DNA from 4 places in the Streptomyces sp. NPDC002845 genome. Region 2 is predicted to be linked to each of the others. Evidence: riboswitches for the same ligand, from Rfam matches in the RefSeq annotation. Region 2 holds a riboswitch; each other region holds the start of a gene.

Region 1 (4,487 bases), on a different contig from region 2:
GGCCACGGCTGGTCCGGGTCGGCGGGGACGTCCAGGCCGAGCAGCTGGCCGGCCCGCAGCGCCACGCGTGTGTGCCCCTCGGGCGACAGGTGCAGCCGGTCGTCGTCCCAGGCACGCCGGTCCTGGATGGTCTTCAGCGACCACAGGTCCAGTACGGGACAGCCGTACCGGTCGGCGATGGCGCGCACATGCAGGTTGTACGTGGCGATCTTGCCGCGCAGATGCTTCAGCACGGGTACGCCACGGGTGTCGAAGCCGGTGGTCACCATGACGGTGCCGACGGACGAGGTGAGATCGGCGACCGCGCGTTCGAAGCGCTCGGCGACCTCGTCGGGGTCGGTGCCCGGCCGGATGATGTCGTTGCCGCCCGCGCAGAAGGAGACCAGGTCCGGTGCGAGCTCCTTGGCTTTCGAGAGTTGGTCCTCGACGACTTGGTCGAGCAGTTTCCCGCGCACGGCGAGGTTGGTGTAGTCGAAGTCGCCCTCGGGCCGCCGGTCGGCGAGGAGCACCGCGAACCGGTCGGCCCAGCCGACGAACGCCCCGTCGGGGCCGGGGTCGCCGACGCCCTCGGTGAAGCTGTCCCCCACCGCCACGTACGACCCGATCACTGATCTGCTGTCATTCTTCGAATCGTCTGCCACATCGGAACATGATTCACCTTTGGGTGTGAGCTACGCGACCGTAGGAAAGGGTTGACGCGCGGTGAGATAGGCCACTCGTCAAGTCTTGGCCAACTTGGAATACGGCCGTCAACTGCGCCAGACCCGGAAGCCCGTGATCCGGAAATGGCTCCACACCGTCCGGAAGGCGAAGTGCCCACTCGTGCAAGGCTCCTGGTCCACGTGGTCGAAGACCAGCCGTCCGTTGTTCCACCACTGGACGGTCGAGCCGTCCGAGACGATCCGGACGCGGTGCGGCTCGTTCGCGACGAGCAACGGCTCGGTTGTCGGCACATGCGTCACAGCCAGTGGCGCCGCATACGGGCTCTGCCCAAGGATCGGCCCGGACTTGTCCGCGCTCCTTCCCTCTTCCACCCCTCGGGGCCACGCGGAAACGCCGAAGGCCGGACCCCGGGGATCGTGGGGTCCGGCCTTCGGAGCGAGGTGAACGTCAGATGGTGACGCCCTTCGACCGCAGGTACGCCAGCGGGTCGAGGTCGGAGCCGTAGTCCGGGGTCGTACGGATCTCGAAGTGCAGGTGCGGCCCGGTGACGTTGCCGGTCGCGCCGGAGAGGCCGACCTGCTGGCCCGCGGACACGGACTGGCCCGCCGAGACGGAGATCGAGGACAGGTGGGCGTACTGGGCGTAGTAGCCGTCGGCGAGCCTGATGACGACCTGATTGCCGTACGCGCCACCCCAGCCCGCCGAGACGACGGCGCCCGCGCCGACGGCCTTCAGGCTGGTGCCGGTCGGGGCCGCGAAGTCGACGCCGGTGTGGTAACCGCTGGACCACATGCTGCCCGCGGTCTTGTAGGCGGTGCCCACGGTGGCTCCCTGAAGGGGGAGGCCGAAGCCCGAGGCGCCGACGGTGTCGGCGGTCTGAGTGGTCGACGTGGGGGAGGTCGGCTCCTCGGCCTTCTCCGACGAGGAGGACTTGGCCTTGGACTCGGCCTCGGCCTCGGAACCGGCGTTGGACTCGGCCTTCGCCTCGCTCGACGTGTTCGACGACCGGGTGGTCCCGGTCGGCGCGCCACCGCCAGTGGAGGGGGCCTTGCCGCCGAGCGTGAGCTTCAGGCCCGGGTGGATCAGCGACGGGTCGGCGCCGATCGCCTCACGGTTGTCCGAGTAGAGCTTCTTCCAGCCGCCGTTGACGTCCTGCTCCACGGCGATCTTCGAGAGGTAGTCACCGGCCCTCACCGAATAGGTCCGCGTGGACGCCTTCTTCGTGGCGGCGGGCTTCTCGGCGGCGCTCTCCGCGGCCTTCCGGGGCGTCGCCGACTTCTCGGTGGCGGCCTTCTGCGAAACCGAGGTCGTGCTCTGGGAAACCGCGGCCGCCGGAGTGGCGGCATTGGCTCCGGTGGCCCCGATCAGCGGAAGGGCGAGCGCGGCGCCGCCGGTTCCGGCAACGGCGATCGAGCGGGTGAAACGCTGGGACTTCGGACGGCGGTGCTTACCCTTCGCGGGCATGACGAATTCCTCTCCGGCGCCTGCGAGGTGAGCTGTCGGGTGCGGACTGGAGATGCCCGGCCGTGCTTGCGCACGACTTAACCCCTAGCCGTTCCGGAGACCGGAACAGGCGTCATACCTGTGGGTCCCCCGCTCCTGCCGTTCAGGGTCGGTCTGCGGCTCCGGTCGGCGGCAGGATTGGGCGTCCGTCCGGATTGAGGCAGAACGTAAGCGACTTGTGCCACTCGGGACAACCATTGGGATTTCCTGTGCGTCTCCTTCTGTGATCCATGCGCCTATTCACGGTCACCCTCCGTAAATGAGCGATCTTTACCTTTTCCTAACCACCCTGAAAGCGCGCACAAATTACGTGAGCATGGCGGCCACGCACGGTCACGAATATGACCCTGGTCACCCGGCATCGACTCAGTGCGGTTTATTCCAGGGCCAGTTGGAATTCAGGCTCCATTTCGGGCAGAACGCTCAGATGCGACGCAGGCGGATAACTGCCGCATCAAAGTCACCACGCAGCCCCGTCCGCAACCCGTGATGCAACAGCACCGCACCTCGGTGCACTTCGCCCGTTTCGCGGCACTCGTACGCTTCCGTCGGGTCGAGGCCGCGCAGCCGGAGCGGGGCGACCGGCTCTCCGTAGTGCTGGGCCTGGAGCCAGGCGAGGACGACGACCTCGTCGCCGAGGACGTACTGCACCGCGCTCAGCCCGCCGGCCGGCGGGCTGAGCCGGTAGAGGTCGCCGCGCTGTACGACCGGCCGGATCTCCTTGTAGAGCCGCACCCAGTCCCGGGCCTCGGCGAGCTCCTCCTCGCTCCACTCGGTGAGGTCGCCGCCGACGCCGAGCACCCCGGCCATGGCGCTCACGAACCGGAACCGCAGCGAGCTGACCCGGTCGTTGAGCTGCGTGTTCGGGCTGTCGGTGACCCAGGCCGCCATGACCCGCGCCGGGTGGAGCTGGCTGAAGCCGTGCTGGATGGCGAGCCGGTCGAGCGGGTCCGTGTTGTCGGAGGTCCACACCTGGTCCGTACGCGCCATGACTCCCAGGTCGATCCGGCCGCCACCGCCCGAGCAGGACTCGAAGGCGACCCCCGGGTGCGCGGCCCGCAGCCGGTCGAGGAGACCGTAGAAGGCGTGCACGTGCTCGACCCACAGCTTCTGCGGGTACGGCTCACCGGGCCAGCCCGCGTCCGTGAAGCAGCGGTTGAAGTCCCACTTCACGTAGTCGATGGGCGCGCTGGAGAGCAGCCCGTGGAGTTGCTCCCACAGGTACTCCTGAACGTCCTCGCGCGCGAGGTTGAGTACGAGCTGGTTACGCATCTCGGTCCGCCGGCGCCCCTGCTGGAACTGCGCCCAGTCGGGATGCGCCCGGTACAGGTCGCTGTCCGCGTTGACCATCTCGGGCTCGACCCAGATGCCGAACTGCATGCCGAGCGCGTGCACGTCGTCGGCGAGCGGCCCCAGCCCGGACGGGAAGCGGTCGGGGTTGGGCGTCCAGTCACCGAGCCCCGCCCGGTCGCTCGTGCGCGCCCCGAACCAGCCGTCGTCGACCACGAACAGCTCGACGCCCATGTCCGCGGCCCGCCGCGCCAGCGCCCGCTGCTGGTCCTCGGAGATGTCGAAAGTGGTGGCCTCCCAGGAGTTGAACAGCACCGGCCGGTCCTGGTCCGCGTCCGGGATGACGTACGCGCGCTGGTACGCGTGCCAGGCCCGGCTCGCCCCGCCGTACCCGCCGTCGCTCCACAGCCCCGCGAAGACGGGGGTGGTGAACGTCTCCCCGGCGCCGAGCCGCAGCAGGCCCGAGTCGTCGTATCCGGCGCCGCCGGTGATCTGCACGCCCGCGTCGGGGAGTTGGGCCACGGCGATCCGCCAGGAGCCCGACCAGCCGAGCGCGCACCCGAAGACCTCGCCGCTCTCCTCGGTCGCCTCGGTGTCGAGCGCGACCCATGGCAGGTGCTGGTGCCCGGTGTGCCCGCGCCGGCTGCCGATGACCTTCTCACCGTAGGTGAGGTCGGTGCGCACGAGCCGGGACTCGGCCGCCCAGCGCCCGTGCAGCTGGGAGAGCCGCCAGCCCTCGCGCGGCGGCAGCGTCCAGGTCGCGGAGTCGGCGCGCAGCAGCTCCACCGCGGCCGTCCCTTCGTTGGTGAGGGTCACCCGGCGTTCGACGACGTCGTCGCGCATCCGGTAGTGCAGGGTGATGCCGAGCCCGTCGTCGGCGAACCGCAGCCGCAGCTCGTCGTCCTCGGCCTCGTACCCCGCGAAGGTCCACTCGGTGCCGCGCCGCTCGTCGGTCCGTACGGAGAGAGCGGGCCGTACGAAGCGGTTGCCGCCCTCGACGGGGTACTCCTCGTGCCCGTCGAGCGGGGACT
Region 2 (4,487 bases):
TGTACGAGGGCTGGCCCCACGCGCTGCGCATCGCCGACCGGGTGAGGTAGAGCCGCTCCCGCGCGCGCGTGATGCCCACGTACGCGAGCCGCCGCTCCTCCTCCAGTTCCTTGGTCTGGCCGAGGGCGCGCATGTGCGGGAAGACTCCGTCCTCCATGCCCGTCAGGAAGACCACCGGGAACTCGAGACCCTTGGCGGTGTGGAGGGTCATCAGCGTGATGACGCCCGCGCCGTCCTCCTCCTCGTCGGGGATCTGGTCGGAGTCGGCGACCAGGGCCACCTGCTCCAGGAAGTCGGAGAGCGTGCCCGCCTCGCCCTCCCCGCGCTCCTGTTCGAACTCCAGGGCCACGGCGGCGAGTTCCTGAAGGTTCTCGATACGGGTCTCGTCCTGCGGGTCGGTCGAGGCCTGCAACTCGGCCAGATAGCCGGTGCGTTCGAGGACCGCCTCCAGGACGGTCGCCGGGCCCGCGCCGGACTCGACGATCGTACGGAGGTCCTCCATCAGCGTGTTGAACCGCTTGACGGCGTTCGTGGAGCGCGCGGCCATGCCGTACGCCTCGTCGACGCGCCGGAGCGCCTGCGTGAAGCTGATCTTCTCCCGCTGGGCCAGGGCGTCGATCATCGCCTCGGCGCGCTCGCCGATGCCCCGCTTGGGCACATTGAGGATGCGGCGCATCGGGACCGAGTCCTCCGGGTTCGCCAGCACCCGCAGGTACGCCAGGACGTCCCGGACCTCCTTGCGCTCGTAGAAGCGGACGCCGCCGACGACCTTGTAGGGCAGGCCGACGCGGATGAAGACCTCTTCGAAGACACGGGACTGGGCGTTCGTACGGTAGAAGACGGCGACGTCCTTGGCCTTCGCCTCGCCCGCGTCCGTCAGGCGGTCTATCTCGTCGGCGACGAACTGGGCCTCGTCGTGCTCGGTGTCGGCGACATAGCCGGTGATCCGGGCGCCCGCGCCGGCGTTGGTCCACAGGTTCTTGGGGCGGCGGGACTCGTTGCGCTCGATGACGGCGTTGGCGGCGGAGAGGATCGTCTGCGTGGAGCGGTAGTTCTGCTCCAGCAGGATCGTCGTCGCGTCCGGGTAGTCCTCCTCGAACTGGAGGATGTTGCGAATCGTCGCGCCCCGGAAGGCGTAGATCGACTGGTCGGCGTCACCCACGACGCACAGCTCGGCGGGCGGGACGTCGTGCTCGCTGGGCGGGACGTCTACGGGGTGCTCGGAGGTGCCGACCAGTTCCCGCACGAGGGCGTACTGCGCGTGGTTCGTGTCCTGGTACTCGTCGACCAGGACGTGCCGGAAGCGGCGGCGGTAGTGCTCGGCGACGTCCGGGAAGGCGCGGAGCAGGTTGACCGTCGTCATGATCAGGTCGTCGAAGTCGAGCGCGTTGGCCTCGCGCAGGCGCGACTGGTAGAGCGCGTACGCCTGGGCGAGGGTCTTCTCGAAGCCGTCGGAGGCCTGGGCGGCGAAGTCCTCCTCGTCGATCAGCTCGTTCTTCAGGTTCGAGATCTTGGCGCTGAAGGACTTGGGCGGGAAGCGCTTGGGGTCGAGGTCCAGGTCGCGGCAGACCAGGGCCATCAGGCGCTTGCTGTCGGCGGCGTCGTAGATGGAGAAGGACGAGGTGAAGCCGAGCTTCTTGCTTTCCCTCCGCAGGATGCGCACGCACGCGCTGTGGAAGGTCATCACCCACATCGCGTTCGCGCGCGGGCCGACGAGCTGCTCGACGCGCTCCTTCATCTCACCCGCGGCCTTGTTGGTGAAGGTGATGGCGAGGATCTGCCCCGGGTGCACGTTCCGCTCGGCCAGCAGGTACGCGATGCGGTGGGTGAGCACACGGGTCTTGCCGGAGCCGGCGCCGGCCACGATGAGCAGAGGCGAGTCGGAGTGCGCGACGGCCGCGCGCTGGTTGTCGTTCAGCCCCTCCAGGAGCGCCGCCGCGTCGATGGCGGGGCGTGGGGCGCCGTCGCGGTAGTAGGCGTCCCGGTCCGGCGGCACGTCGAACTTCCCGCCGAACAGATCGTCCGGAACCGGCTCCGGTACGTGATCGTCCTCGGGCGGCGGCGGGGGTTCTTCCTCGTGGGCCCGCGGGGCCTTGAGGTCCGCCAGGAAGCTGTCGTCAAAGAGGCTGCTCATCGCTCTCCGAGTCTAGGCTGCTCCACTGACACCCCGCCGCCACCCTGGGAATCCGGCCGCTTTTCCTTGCGGGGCGGCGCTCAGCGGCGGGGGATCCTCCAGAGTCGGCCGCCCCGGGCGCCTCTCACCCTCAAGCGTCACACTGTCGCGGTCCGCAACCAAGCCACCTGAGCCCACTGCCAGATTGGGGCGAACATCACAAAACCCTACAAACATTCCTAGACCATCCAGAACCGGCCGCGGCCGCCACCGCTTCAAGATAAGGTCACGAAAACGTATCGGGCATATCGAACATCAACCTTCCCAGGGGCCACACGAGTTGGCTAGCGTGCTAAACAGGCCGTACGACCCCCACCGGCGAACGTCGCCGGGCCGTACTGCCTCCGCTGAGTCCGGTGCGCCCGCGTGGCAGCCGGAGCCGGGGACCCACCGACCTTGGGGTGAATCGACTCGGCTGCCGTCCGCGGCAGGAGTCGTAGGGCAAACCTTCCGAAGCACGCGCCCGAACCCGACAGCTAACTCGGTAGGCGGACAACGGAAGGAGTCGCTGCGCCATGGCGCCGCACCGAAAGCCGCGTCCTGCCCGCACAGGCATACGCACCCCCGCCCTCGCGACGGCCGCCCTCACCTCCGTGGCCCTGCTCTCGCAGACGGCCGACGCCGCTCCCTCGACCGACGACAAGCCGAGCCTCGAAGAGGTCGAGAAGAAGGTCGGCGACCTTTACCGCCAGGCCGGGTCGGCCACCGAGAAGTACAACGCGGTCAAGGAGAAGACGACCAAGCAGAAGGAGCGCGTCGACACCCTCCTGGACGACGTCGCCCAGCGCACGGAGAAGCTCAACGAGGCGCGGGAGAAGCTGGGTTCGTTCGCCGCCGCCCAGTACCGCACCGGCGCGGCCGACTCCGGCACGGCGACCTTCCTGCTGGCCGACAGTCCCCAGGACTACTTCGACCAGAACCAGCTGATGGATCGTCTGACCGAGCGTCAGAAGGAGACCGTCGACGAGTACATCACGCAGCAGGCCGAGACCGAGGAGAAGCGGCAGGAGGCGACCGAGAGCCTCGAAACGCTCACCGAGTCGCAGAGCACGCTCAAGACCACCAAGGCCACCGTCCAGGCGAAGCTCACCGCGGCCCGCGAACTGCTCTCGGAGCTCACCGCCGAGGAGAAGGCCCGCCTCGCGGCGATCGAGCGGAAGCAGCAGGAGGAGGCCGAGCGCAAGGCGCAGGAGCTCGCGGAGCAGCAGGCGGCGGCGCAGGCCGCCCAGACCGAGCAGCAGGAGACCACCAGCGCTCCCAGCGGCTCGGCTTCGACTTCAACGGAACCCAGCGCCTCCACCAGCACCGTGGCGGAGGACCCCACCTACGCCACCAAGGCCGCCAAGGCCCTCGCCTTCGCCCGCGCCCAGATCGGCAAGCCGTACGTCTGGGGCGCCACCGGCCCCGACTCCTACGACTGCTCCGGCCTCACCCAGGCCACCTGGAAGGCCGCCGGCGTCGACCTCCCGCGCACCACCTGGGACCAGGTCAAGGCGGGCACCACGGTCTCCCTCGCCGACATCACCCCCGGTGACCTGGTCTTCTTCTACGACGACATCAGCCACGTCGGCCTCTACATCGGCAACGGCATGATGATCCACGCACCCAAGCCCGGCACGTACGTCCGCGAGGAGTCGATCTTCTACGACGGGGAGTCGTCGATCCACAGCGTGGTGCGGCCGGCGTGACGTGAGACGGGCGTAGGCGCTCCGGGGGCTGCCCTCCTCAGGTCCACATCACCGCGATGAAGACGTTGGCCGTGGTCAGCAGCCCCACCAGCCCGAACAGGCCCTTGTCCACCTTCTCCTCGTCCCGTTTCACATACACGAGCCCGAGGATCACGACCAGCAGCGCCAGCTTCACTCCGACCTTGACGTTGTTGACGGTCTGATCGTCGGCCTGGTTGAGGCCGACGAGGACCACGCCGGTGACGAGCATGGTGAGCGCGCCGTGGAGCATCGCGGGGACGAAGCGGGCCGTGCCCTCGCCCATCGCCTTCATCTGGGTGAGGAAGCCGCCCAGGAGGGCGGCGATGCCGATGATGTGCAGGGCGACGAAGATGTGAATGAGTACGTCCATGGGGCGGAGCCTATTAAGGCCCCTGGCCGCTGTCCGACACCGGACCGGCCCCCGGAGAGTCCGCAGGGCCACCCCGAAAACTCGCATATATGCGCCCCATAGCACCGCACGGCCCCCCGATGTCCCGGAATCGCCGCATTGGTCATCGCACCGCGCGAAGTCGTCGGCGGCGGACCGGGATCACGGTCGTATGCGGTCACCCGGCGGTCCACCCGCGCCAGTTCCGTACAACGCG
Region 3 (4,487 bases), on a different contig from region 2:
CCGCAAGCGCGAGGCGCTGCCCGCCGAAGCCACGCCTGGCGAGGACCTGATCTCCGGCCTCATCCGCGCTTCCGACCACGGCGAGCACCTCACCGAGAACGAGGCGGCCGCCATGGCCTTTATCCTCCTGTTCGCCGGTTTTGAGACGACTGTGAACTTGATCGGTAATGGCTCTCATGCCCTGCTCACCCACCCCGAGCAACGCGCCTGCCTCCAGGCCTCCCTCGCCGCCGAGGAGACCGGGCTCCTGGAAACCGGCGTCGAGGAACTCCTGCGCTACGACGGCCCGGTCGAACTCGCCACGTGGCGCTTCGCCACGCGGCCGCTGAGCATCGGCGGGCAGGGCATCGCTCCCGGCGACCCCGTTCTCGTCGTCCTCGCTGCCGCCGACCGTGACCCGGCCCGTTTCGCCGACCCCGACACCCTCGACCTCGCCCGCCGCGACAACCAGCACCTCGGCTACGGCCACGGCATCCACTACTGCCTCGGCGCGCCCCTCGCCCGGCTGGAGGGGCAGACCGCGCTCGCCGCGCTCCTCACCCGGCTCCCCGATCTGCAACTGGCGGTGGATCCGGCCGATTTGAGATGGCGGGGAGGTCTCATCATGCGTGGACTACGCACGTTGCCTGTTGAGTTCACGCCCCGTGGCCAACCGCTCTCACCTGCGTAAAGGTGACACGCCTTCAATTCTGTGATCTTCACGTGATCTGCGCTGCATTAACTTGTGACAAGTGATCGGCTGCCGATACGTTCACCATCAGTGGGGCGGTGTGTCACACCCGCCGCGCTGGCCACTGCTGTCGCGTGAAAGGCAACCGCATGCTCTCCGGGAACGGTCGTCACCGTCGCCCCCGTCAGGCTCCGGCCCTCCTCGTAGCGGCGGGAGTCACCGGGTCCGCCATCGCGATCCCACTGCTCGGCGCCACCGGTGCGAGCGCGGCCAGCGGGGCGACCTGGGACCAGGTCGCGGAGTGCGAGAGCGGGGGAGCCTGGAGCGCCAACACCGGCAACGGGTACTACGGCGGACTCCAGTTGTCGCAGGAGAACTGGGAGAAGTACGGCGGCCGCGAGTACGCGGAGCGCGCCGACCAGGCCAGCCGTTCCCAGCAGATAGCCGTCGCCGAGAGAATCCTCGCCGACCAGGGCGTCGGCGTCTGGGCCTCCTGCGGCCTGCTCACCGGCCTCGGCAGGGACTCCGGCTCCGCCGACGTAGACACCGGGGTCGTGGGTGACGGCCAGTCCGGTTCATCTGACTCGTCCGACTCATCCGGTACTCCTGATTCATCCGGTATTTCTGGTTCGTCCGACGCTTCCGACCCGTCCGGTACCTCTGACTCATCCGGTACCTCCGACCCGTCCCCGGATGTCGCCGAAGGTTCCACCAAGGCCGACACCGGACTGGTCGACACCGGCGAGAGCACCTCACAGGACTCCGACAGCTCGGCCACAGGCGACACCGGGAGTGGCGCTTCCGGCAACTCCCAACAGGGCGCCGACTCTTCGACCGGCGGCGACGGCGAGGAGAGCGCCGAAACCGGCACCGAAACCGAAGTCGAAGCCGACACCGAAACCACCGGCACCGGCCGCCACCGCGGCGACAGTGCCGACGAGAGCGCCGACGAGGGCGCGACCGGCGGCCGTATCGACGACGGTCGTACCGGCACCCCCTCTGGCCGTCACGCCTCCCGCGAGGCGCCGGACGACGGCTCGTACGTCGTCCGTACCGGGGACACCCTGTGGGCGATCGCCGACTCCCTTGGCGTCGAAGGCGGATGGTCCGTGCTGTACGCAGACAACAGGGGGACGGTCGGTGCTGACCCGAACCACATCATGCCCGGTCAGACCCTGGAGCTCGGGGTCGAATCGGGCGAAAAGCAGCGGTAGTTCGCGTCATGCTTCGCACCGAATGCCCGTTTTGATCTCGGTGGGAGATGAATCACAGAAGCCCTGATCCTTTTTGAAATTCGGCGAATCGCGTGTTTACGGTCGTGACTGCTCGCCACAGCGGGCTCCTGCGGTCGTCACGCCGAATCCTGCCAACGGCCGCACGGGAACAGTCGTCGCGTCAAGCGCCGTAGGCAGGAGCGGGGGACCCAAGGTAAGTGCCGGGCCCGGCAGTTGATGCCGGAACCGGCTCGGGGTGAAGCCGTGCGGAAGCGAAAGCGATCCGCGCGGCCGGGCAACTCAACCGGCCCGAACCCGACAGCTCACCTCGTAGGCGTCGGTGAGGGGATCGCAAACATGCTGCACTCTTGCAAGGGCAAGCACCGTCGTCCGTCCAAGGCCAGCCGCCTCGTCGCGCTCGCCGGTGTCACCGGCGCCGCCATCGCCGCCCCGCTGATGGCCGCCGGCAGCGCCTCCGCCGCCACCGCCTCCGAGTGGGACGCGGTCGCGCAGTGCGAGTCCGGCGGCAACTGGTCCATCAACACCGGCAACGGGTACTACGGCGGCCTGCAGTTCTCGGCCTCGACCTGGGCCGGGTACGGCGGCACCCAGTACGCCGCCACCGCGGACCAGGCCACCAAGGCCCAGCAGATAGAGATCGCCGAGAAGGTCCTCGCGGGCCAGGGCAAGGGCGCCTGGCCGACCTGCGGCACGGGTCTGTCCAGCGCCGCGTACGACGGCGGCGCGAGCACCGGCACCGAAAGCTCCGCCAACAACTCCGGTTCCAGCTCCTCCGGTTCCAGCTCTTCGGGTTCCAGCTCCTCCGAGCAGGGCACCCAGGAGCAGGAGACCCGCGCCTCGCGTTCCTCCGAGCGGGCCACCGTCGAGACTCCGACCGGCAAGACGGTCAAGAAGGGCGACGGCGAGTACGAGGTCGTCTCCGGCGACACCCTCAGCGGCATCGCCGCCGAGAACGACGTCGAGGGTGGCTGGCAGAAGCTCTTCCAGCTGAACAAGGACATCATCGACGACGCCGACTTCATCTACCCGGGCCAGCAGCTGCACCTCGGCTGAAGCCGAAGCTGAAGCTGGGGCTGAAGCCGAACCAAGGCTGAGGCCGAGGCCGGCGGCCACTCCGGTTCGACAGGAGACTCATACGACTCTCAGTTGAACCAAAGGATCCTCACATCCGTGGTCCTCATACTGGAGGCCTCGTGAGGGTCACCCCCGTCCCCACGGGCTCCCCGCCCCGGTGCGTACTCCCCCGTACGCACCGGGGCGGGGCTTTTTCATCGCCACCTTCTTCGCCGCCCTTCGTCACCTTCATCCGGCACCTTCATCGCGACCTTCTCCGTCTCCCCACTTTTCTTCGCCACCCCTCTTTGTTCCGTTCGGGAACAATAGGTGCCGTCAGTCCTTGTCCACGGGACGGTCGGTCGGCTGGCCTATGTCCCGGAGGCGGTTAGGCTCTAGTCGCAAGGCCTTGCGCCCCGCACTCTCAGCGTCACATCCAAGAAGGAGATGCTCGTGCCGTCCATCGACGTCGTCGTAGCCCGGGAAATCCTGGACTCCCGAGGCAACCCCACGGTCGAGGTCGAGGTCGGCCTCGACGACGGCAGCACGGGTCGTGCCGCCGTTCCGTCCGGCGCTTCCACCGGCGCCTTCGAGGCCATCGAGCTCCGCGACGGTGACTCCAACCGCTACCTCGGCAAGGGCGTCGAGAAGGCCGTCCTCGCCGTCATCGAGCAGATCGGCCCGGAGCTGGTCGGCTACGACGCCACCGAGCAGCGCCTGATCGACCAGGCGATGTTCGACCTGGACGCCACCGACAACAAGGGCTCCCTCGGCGCCAACGCCATCCTCGGCGTCTCGCTCGCCGTCGCCCACGCCGCCTCCGAGGCCAGCGACCTCCCCCTCTTCCGCTACCTGGGCGGCCCGAACGCGCACCTGCTGCCGGTGCCGATGATGAACATCCTGAACGGCGGCTCGCACGCCGACTCCAACGTGGACATCCAGGAGTTCATGATCGCCCCGATCGGCGCGGAGTCTTTCTCCGAGGCCCTACGCTGGGGCGCCGAGGTCTACCACACCCTGAAGAAGGTCCTGAAGAGCAAGGGCCTGGCCACCGGCCTCGGCGACGAGGGCGGCTTCGCCCCGAACCTCGGCTCCAACCGCGAGGCCCTCGACCTCATCCTTGAGGCCGTCAAGGAGGCCGGCTACACCCCCGGCGAGCAGATCGCCCTCGCGCTCGACGTCGCCGCGTCCGAGTTCTACAAGGACGGCTCCTACGTCTTCGAGGGCAAGAACCGCACGGCCGCCGAGATGACGGAGTACTACGCGGAGCTGGTGGAGGCCTACCCGCTCGTCTCCATCGAGGACCCGCTGTTCGAGGACGACTGGGACGGCTGGAAGATCATCACCGAGAAGCTCGGCGACAAGGTCCAGCTCGTCGGCGACGACCTGTTCGTCACCAACCCGGAGCGCCTGGCCCGCGGCATCGAGGAGAAGTCCGCGAACGCCCTGCTGGTCAAGGTCAACCAGATCGGCTCGCTGACCGAGACCCTGGACGCCGTCGAGCTCGCCCAGCGCAACGGCTTCAAGTG
Region 4 (4,487 bases), on a different contig from region 2:
GCTCGGCGTCATCGACGGTGATGGGCCGGATGCGTGCGGTGCCGCCGTCACGCAGCACCACGTCGGCCTCCCAGTGGGCGGGGTACTCGTGCCGGTCCGACGAGGTCTGCATGGGCCCCAGCGTAAGGCTCGCGTACGACAGCGGCGCGAGGCAGTCTTGGGGAACGCAAGCCGGGGCGCGGTCAGGCCGTGGGCCCGACCCGGCGACGCTTCACGATATGGGAAACTGGTCTAGACAACCTGAACACCGAAGGGCAGCATCACATGGCTGAGCGCCGCGTCAACGTCGGCTGGGCCGAGGGTCTCCACGCCCGCCCCGCCTCCATCTTCGTCCGGGCCGCCACGGCCTCCGGCATCCCCGTGACGATCGCCAAGGCCGACGGCAACCCCGTCAACGCGGCCTCCATGCTGGCGGTCCTGGGCCTCGGCGCCCAGGGTGGCCAGGAGATCGTCCTCGCCTCCGACGCCGAGGGCGCGGACGCCGCGCTCGACCGTCTGGCGAAGCTGGTTTCCGAGGGACTCGAAGAACTTCCCGAGACCGTCTGAGGAACCCTCCGACCGTTCCGCGGTCAGGGTGACGTCAAAAGCGTCACGCACACACCGAAGGGCTCGTCCGAATTATCGGGCGGGCCCTTCACATTTCTGTCGCATTTCCGTATCTCGGGCAGCAGAAATAATCCCCCGCGAATTACACCCTCTTTGTATACGGCTTCTGTGTTAATGCCGCAGGCTCGTCATGTTTACGGGATGTTGCGAAGTCCTCACGCGCTCGACGCGATCCGGACCGCCGGGCCCAGCAGGAAAGCGGAGCCGGTGCGCGGCGGTCGCGCGCTCGGTGTGCAGGGCCGTGATCGCCCTGGCCCGCTCGCTGTCGCCGCGCGCGACGGCGTCGACGATCCCGCCGTGCTCCGCCCAGGACTCCACGGGGTTGGCGGGCGCCTCGACGGCGTACATCCAGGCGATCTTGTGCCGCAGCTGGGAGAGCGTCGAGGTCAGGGCGGGGCTGCCGGAGGCCTGGGCGAGCGTCTCGTGGAACCAGCCGCCCAGGGAGCGCAGATCCTCGCTGTTGCCCCGCCTGGCCCGCTCCTGACCCAGCCTCACCAGGCCGCGCAGCACCTTGAGATGGGCCTCGGTGCGACGCTGGGCGGCGCGCACGGCGCCGAGCGGCTCCAGCAGCATGCGCATCTCCAGCAGGTCGGAGGCCTCCTGCTCGGTGGGCTCCGCGACGCACGCGCCCGCGTGCCTGCGGGTGACGACGAAGCCCTCGGCCTCCAGCGTGCGCAGGGCCTCGCGCACGGGGACGCGCGAGACGCCGTAGCGGCGCGCGAGCAGTTCCTCGGTGAGCCGGCTGCCGCGCTCGTAGACACCCGCGACGATGTCATCACGGATCGCCGTGCATACCGAGTGCGCCGGAATACGCATGACCGACCTCCGCCTTAATCCCCGTGAAACGTCGATGATTGACGTGTGTTCGAGTGACTCTATTGCAGAGAGCCGGAATTTCCGATGGCGGGCCGGAATCCATGGATATTTTTTGGACAAGAGGTGCGCGGCGACGGCGAAAGCCCCGGCTCGGTGAGCCGGGGCTTCGCGAGTCGCCGGGCCGGTCGCCGGAACCGGGCGCGCCGGTCGTCAGACGTTCACGCCGTGCGAGCGCAGGTACGCGACGGGGTCGATGTCCGAGCCGTACTCTGGCGTGGTGCGGGCCTCGAAGTGCAGGTGCGCGCCGGTGACGTTGCCGGTCGCCCCGGAGAGGGCGATCTGCTGGCCCGGGGTGACCGCCTGGCCGACTCCGACGCCGATGGACGACAGGTGGCCGTACTGGGTGTACGTGCCGTCGTTCATCTCGATCACGACCTGGTAGCCGTATGCGCCGGCCCAGCCCGCCTCGACGACGGTGCCGGAGCCGACCGCCTGGACGGGGGTGCCGGAGGCGGCGTGGAAGTCGACGCCGGTGTGGCTGCCGGAGGACCAGACGGCGCCGCCGGCCATGTAGCCGGTGGAGACGTACGAGCCGCTGACCGGGGCGACGTAGGAGTTGAGGCGCCGGCGCTCGGCCTCGCGGGCGGCGCGCTCCTTGGCCTCGCGCTCCTCCTTGGCCTTCTCCTCGGCCCGCTTCCTCGCGAGTTCCTCGGCCCGCTTCGCAGCGGCGGCCTCCTCGGCGGCCTGCTGCTGGGCGGCGGCCTGGGTCTCGATCTGCTCGGCGACCACGTCCCCGATGCCGATGATCTGGGTGAGTCCGGTCTGCTCGGCGGAGGTCTCCGCGGCGAGCGCCGGGGCGGCCAGGGTGCCGATAACGCCGGTGCTGGTGAGTGCGGCGACGCCCACGGTCCTCGTGGTCGTGCGCTTCACACGGCCGGGACCGCGGTGCTTCCCGGTGGCGCGGGTGAACGCCATGAAGTGGCTGATCCTTTCCCTCCCTCTCGCCTACCGGGTTAGCTGACGGGTTCGGAGCAGGAAGGTCTCCTACGGAGACCCTTCACTTCGTGAAGGGCGTCCGATTCACCCCAGGGACTGCGGTTGGGTCCCCGGCTCCCCTGGCTCGCGCCGTACGGGGACTCGGCGATGACTGTCCGGTGCCGCGGGCGCGGCGCACTGCCTGACGAACAGCCGGACCGACGCTAAGTGGACCATCTTTCAAACGACAAACGGATCAAGGGTTTTGTAGCGCATGCCACAGGTCATTCAGGCAATCTCCTCCATCAATACGGACAAACAGGGGCCCTGGTGACTCTTTCGTCACCAGGGCCCCTGTCGCGACCTCGGCTCTACTCGGCCGGAACGACGGTCACTTCGCCGATGCCGAGGGCCCTGACGGGCTCCTCGATCTGCGCGGCGTCGCCGACGAGGACGGTCACCAGACGGTCCACCGGGAAGGCGTTCACGGCGGCCGCGGTGGCCTCCACGGTGCCGGTGGCGGCGAGCTGCTGATACAGCGTCGCCTGGTAGTCGTCCGGCAGGTACTGCTCGACCTGGTCGGCGAGCGTGCTCGCGACGGCCGCCGCGGTCTCGTACTTCAGGGGCGCGACCCCGACGAGGTTCTGCACGGCGATGTCCCGCTCAGCGTCCGTCAGGCCCTCGGCCGCGAGGGTGCGCAGCACGGTCCACAGGTCGTCGAGCGCGGGGCCGGTGTTCGGTGTGTCGACGGAGCCGCTGATGGCGAGCATCGAGGCGCCCGTGCCGCCGGGCGCGGAACGCAGCACCTGCCCGAACGCCCGCACACCGTAGGTGTAGCCCTTTTCCTCGCGCAGGACGCGGTCCAGGCGGGAGGTGAGGGTGCCGCCGAGGCAGTAGGTGCCGAGCACCTGGGCGGGCCACACCCGGTCGTGCCGGTCGGCGCCGACGCGGCCGATCAGCAGCTGCGTCTGGACAGCGCCCGGGCGGTCGACGACGACGACGCGCCCGGTGTCGTCCGCGGCCACCGGCGGCACCGGACGCGGGTCGGCCGAGGAGCCGGTCCAGGCGCCCAGGGTGTCGCCGAGCAGCGCGTCGAGGTCGGTGCCGGTGAGGTCGCCGACGACGACTGCGGTGGCCGTGGCGGGGCGTACGTGCTTCTCGTAGAAGGCGCGCACGGCCGCCGAGTCGATGGCCGACACCGTCTCCTCGGTGCCCTGGCGCGGGCGCGACATGCGCGAGGTCGCCGGGAACAGCTGCCTGGAGAGCTCCTTGGCGGCACGGCGGGCCGGGTTGGCGGTCTCGTGCGGGATCTCGTCCAGCCGGTTCCGTACGAGGCGTTCGACCTCGCTGTCCTCGAACGCGGGTGCCCTCAGAGCGTCGGCGAGCAGACCGAGCCCCTTCGGGAGCCGCGACGCGGGCACTTCGAGGGACAGGCGTACGCCGGGGTGGTCGGCGTGCGAGTCGAGGGTGGCGCCGCAGCGCTCCAGCTCGGCGGCGAACTCCTCGGCGGAGTGCTTGTCGGTGCCTTCGGAGAAGGCACGGGCCATGATCGTGGCGACGCCGTCGAGGCCCGCGGGCTCGGCGTCCAGGGGCGCGTCGAGGAGCACCTCGACGGCGACGACCTGCTGGCCGGGGCGGTGGCAGCGCAGCACTGTCAGGCCGTTGCCCAGCGTGCCGCGCTCGGGTGCCGGGAACGCCCAGGGCCTGGCCTCACCGGCCCGGGGCTGCGGGTGGAACTCCATGGTCGCGAGCTCAATCACTTCGCCGACTCCTCGTTCTCGTCGGTCACCGCGGCTTCGGCGGTGTCATCGGCTGCCTCGGCGTCCCCGCCCTCGGCCATGGTCGGCTCGTACACGAGCACCGCACGGTTGTCGGGCCGCAGGCGGGCCTTGGCGGCCTCCTGGACCTCCTCGGCGGTGATGTCGAGCACGCGCCGGACGGCGGTCAGGGCGAGCTGCGGGTCGCCGAACAGGACGGCGAAGCGGCACAGTTCGTCGGCGCGGCCCGCGACCGTGCCGAGGCGGTCCAGCCACTCGCGCTCCAGCTGGGCCTGGGCGCGCTCCATCTCCTCGGCCGTGGGGCCCTCCTCT

What was found. A riboswitch is a leader RNA that binds a small molecule or an ion and turns the genes downstream of it on or off. The one in region 2 is predicted to bind cyclic di-AMP.
Region 1: linked by a shared signal. The riboswitch ahead of ACWD3C_RS20005 (M23 family metallopeptidase) and the one ahead of ACWD3C_RS00455 (NlpC/P60 family protein) in region 2 are both predicted to bind cyclic di-AMP.
Region 3: linked by a shared signal. The riboswitch ahead of ACWD3C_RS41025 (transglycosylase family protein) and the one ahead of ACWD3C_RS00455 (NlpC/P60 family protein) in region 2 are both predicted to bind cyclic di-AMP.
Region 4: linked by a shared signal. The riboswitch ahead of ACWD3C_RS17695 (M23 family metallopeptidase) and the one ahead of ACWD3C_RS00455 (NlpC/P60 family protein) in region 2 are both predicted to bind cyclic di-AMP.

What each region holds. Positions count from the first base shown of each region.
Region 1 covers NZ_JBSFUU010000025.1:84,139-88,625, reverse strand. Annotated here, with positions in the region: gene ACWD3C_RS20015 (SGNH/GDSL hydrolase family protein) at 1-608, opposite strand, end outside; partial or broken gene ACWD3C_RS20010 (DUF6250 domain-containing protein) at 750-944, opposite strand; gene ACWD3C_RS20005 (M23 family metallopeptidase) at 1,111-2,127, opposite strand; cyclic di-AMP (ydaO/yuaA leader) riboswitch at 2,132-2,291, opposite strand; gene ACWD3C_RS20000 (alpha-galactosidase) at 2,590-4,487, opposite strand, start outside.
Region 2 covers NZ_JBSFUU010000001.1:113,978-118,464, reverse strand. Annotated here, with positions in the region: gene pcrA (DNA helicase PcrA) at 1-2,134, opposite strand, end outside; cyclic di-AMP (ydaO/yuaA leader) riboswitch at 2,509-2,679, shown strand; gene ACWD3C_RS00455 (NlpC/P60 family protein) at 2,689-3,861, shown strand; gene ACWD3C_RS00450 (hypothetical protein) at 3,899-4,252, opposite strand.
Region 3 covers NZ_JBSFUU010000093.1:18,256-22,742, reverse strand. Annotated here, with positions in the region: gene ACWD3C_RS41035 (cytochrome P450 family protein) at 1-670, shown strand, start outside; gene ACWD3C_RS41030 (transglycosylase family protein) at 820-1,884, shown strand; cyclic di-AMP (ydaO/yuaA leader) riboswitch at 2,061-2,236, shown strand; gene ACWD3C_RS41025 (transglycosylase family protein) at 2,242-2,958, shown strand; gene eno (phosphopyruvate hydratase) at 3,412-4,487, shown strand, end outside.
Region 4 covers NZ_JBSFUU010000021.1:121,441-125,927, forward strand. Annotated here, with positions in the region: gene ACWD3C_RS17680 (bifunctional acetate--CoA ligase family protein/GNAT family N-acetyltransferase) at 1-112, opposite strand, end outside; gene ACWD3C_RS17685 (HPr family phosphocarrier protein) at 265-546, shown strand; gene ACWD3C_RS17690 (GntR family transcriptional regulator) at 718-1,422, opposite strand; gene ACWD3C_RS17695 (M23 family metallopeptidase) at 1,633-2,397, opposite strand; cyclic di-AMP (ydaO/yuaA leader) riboswitch at 2,410-2,575, opposite strand; gene ACWD3C_RS17700 (M16 family metallopeptidase) at 2,769-4,157, opposite strand; gene ACWD3C_RS17705 (M16 family metallopeptidase) at 4,154-4,487, opposite strand, start outside.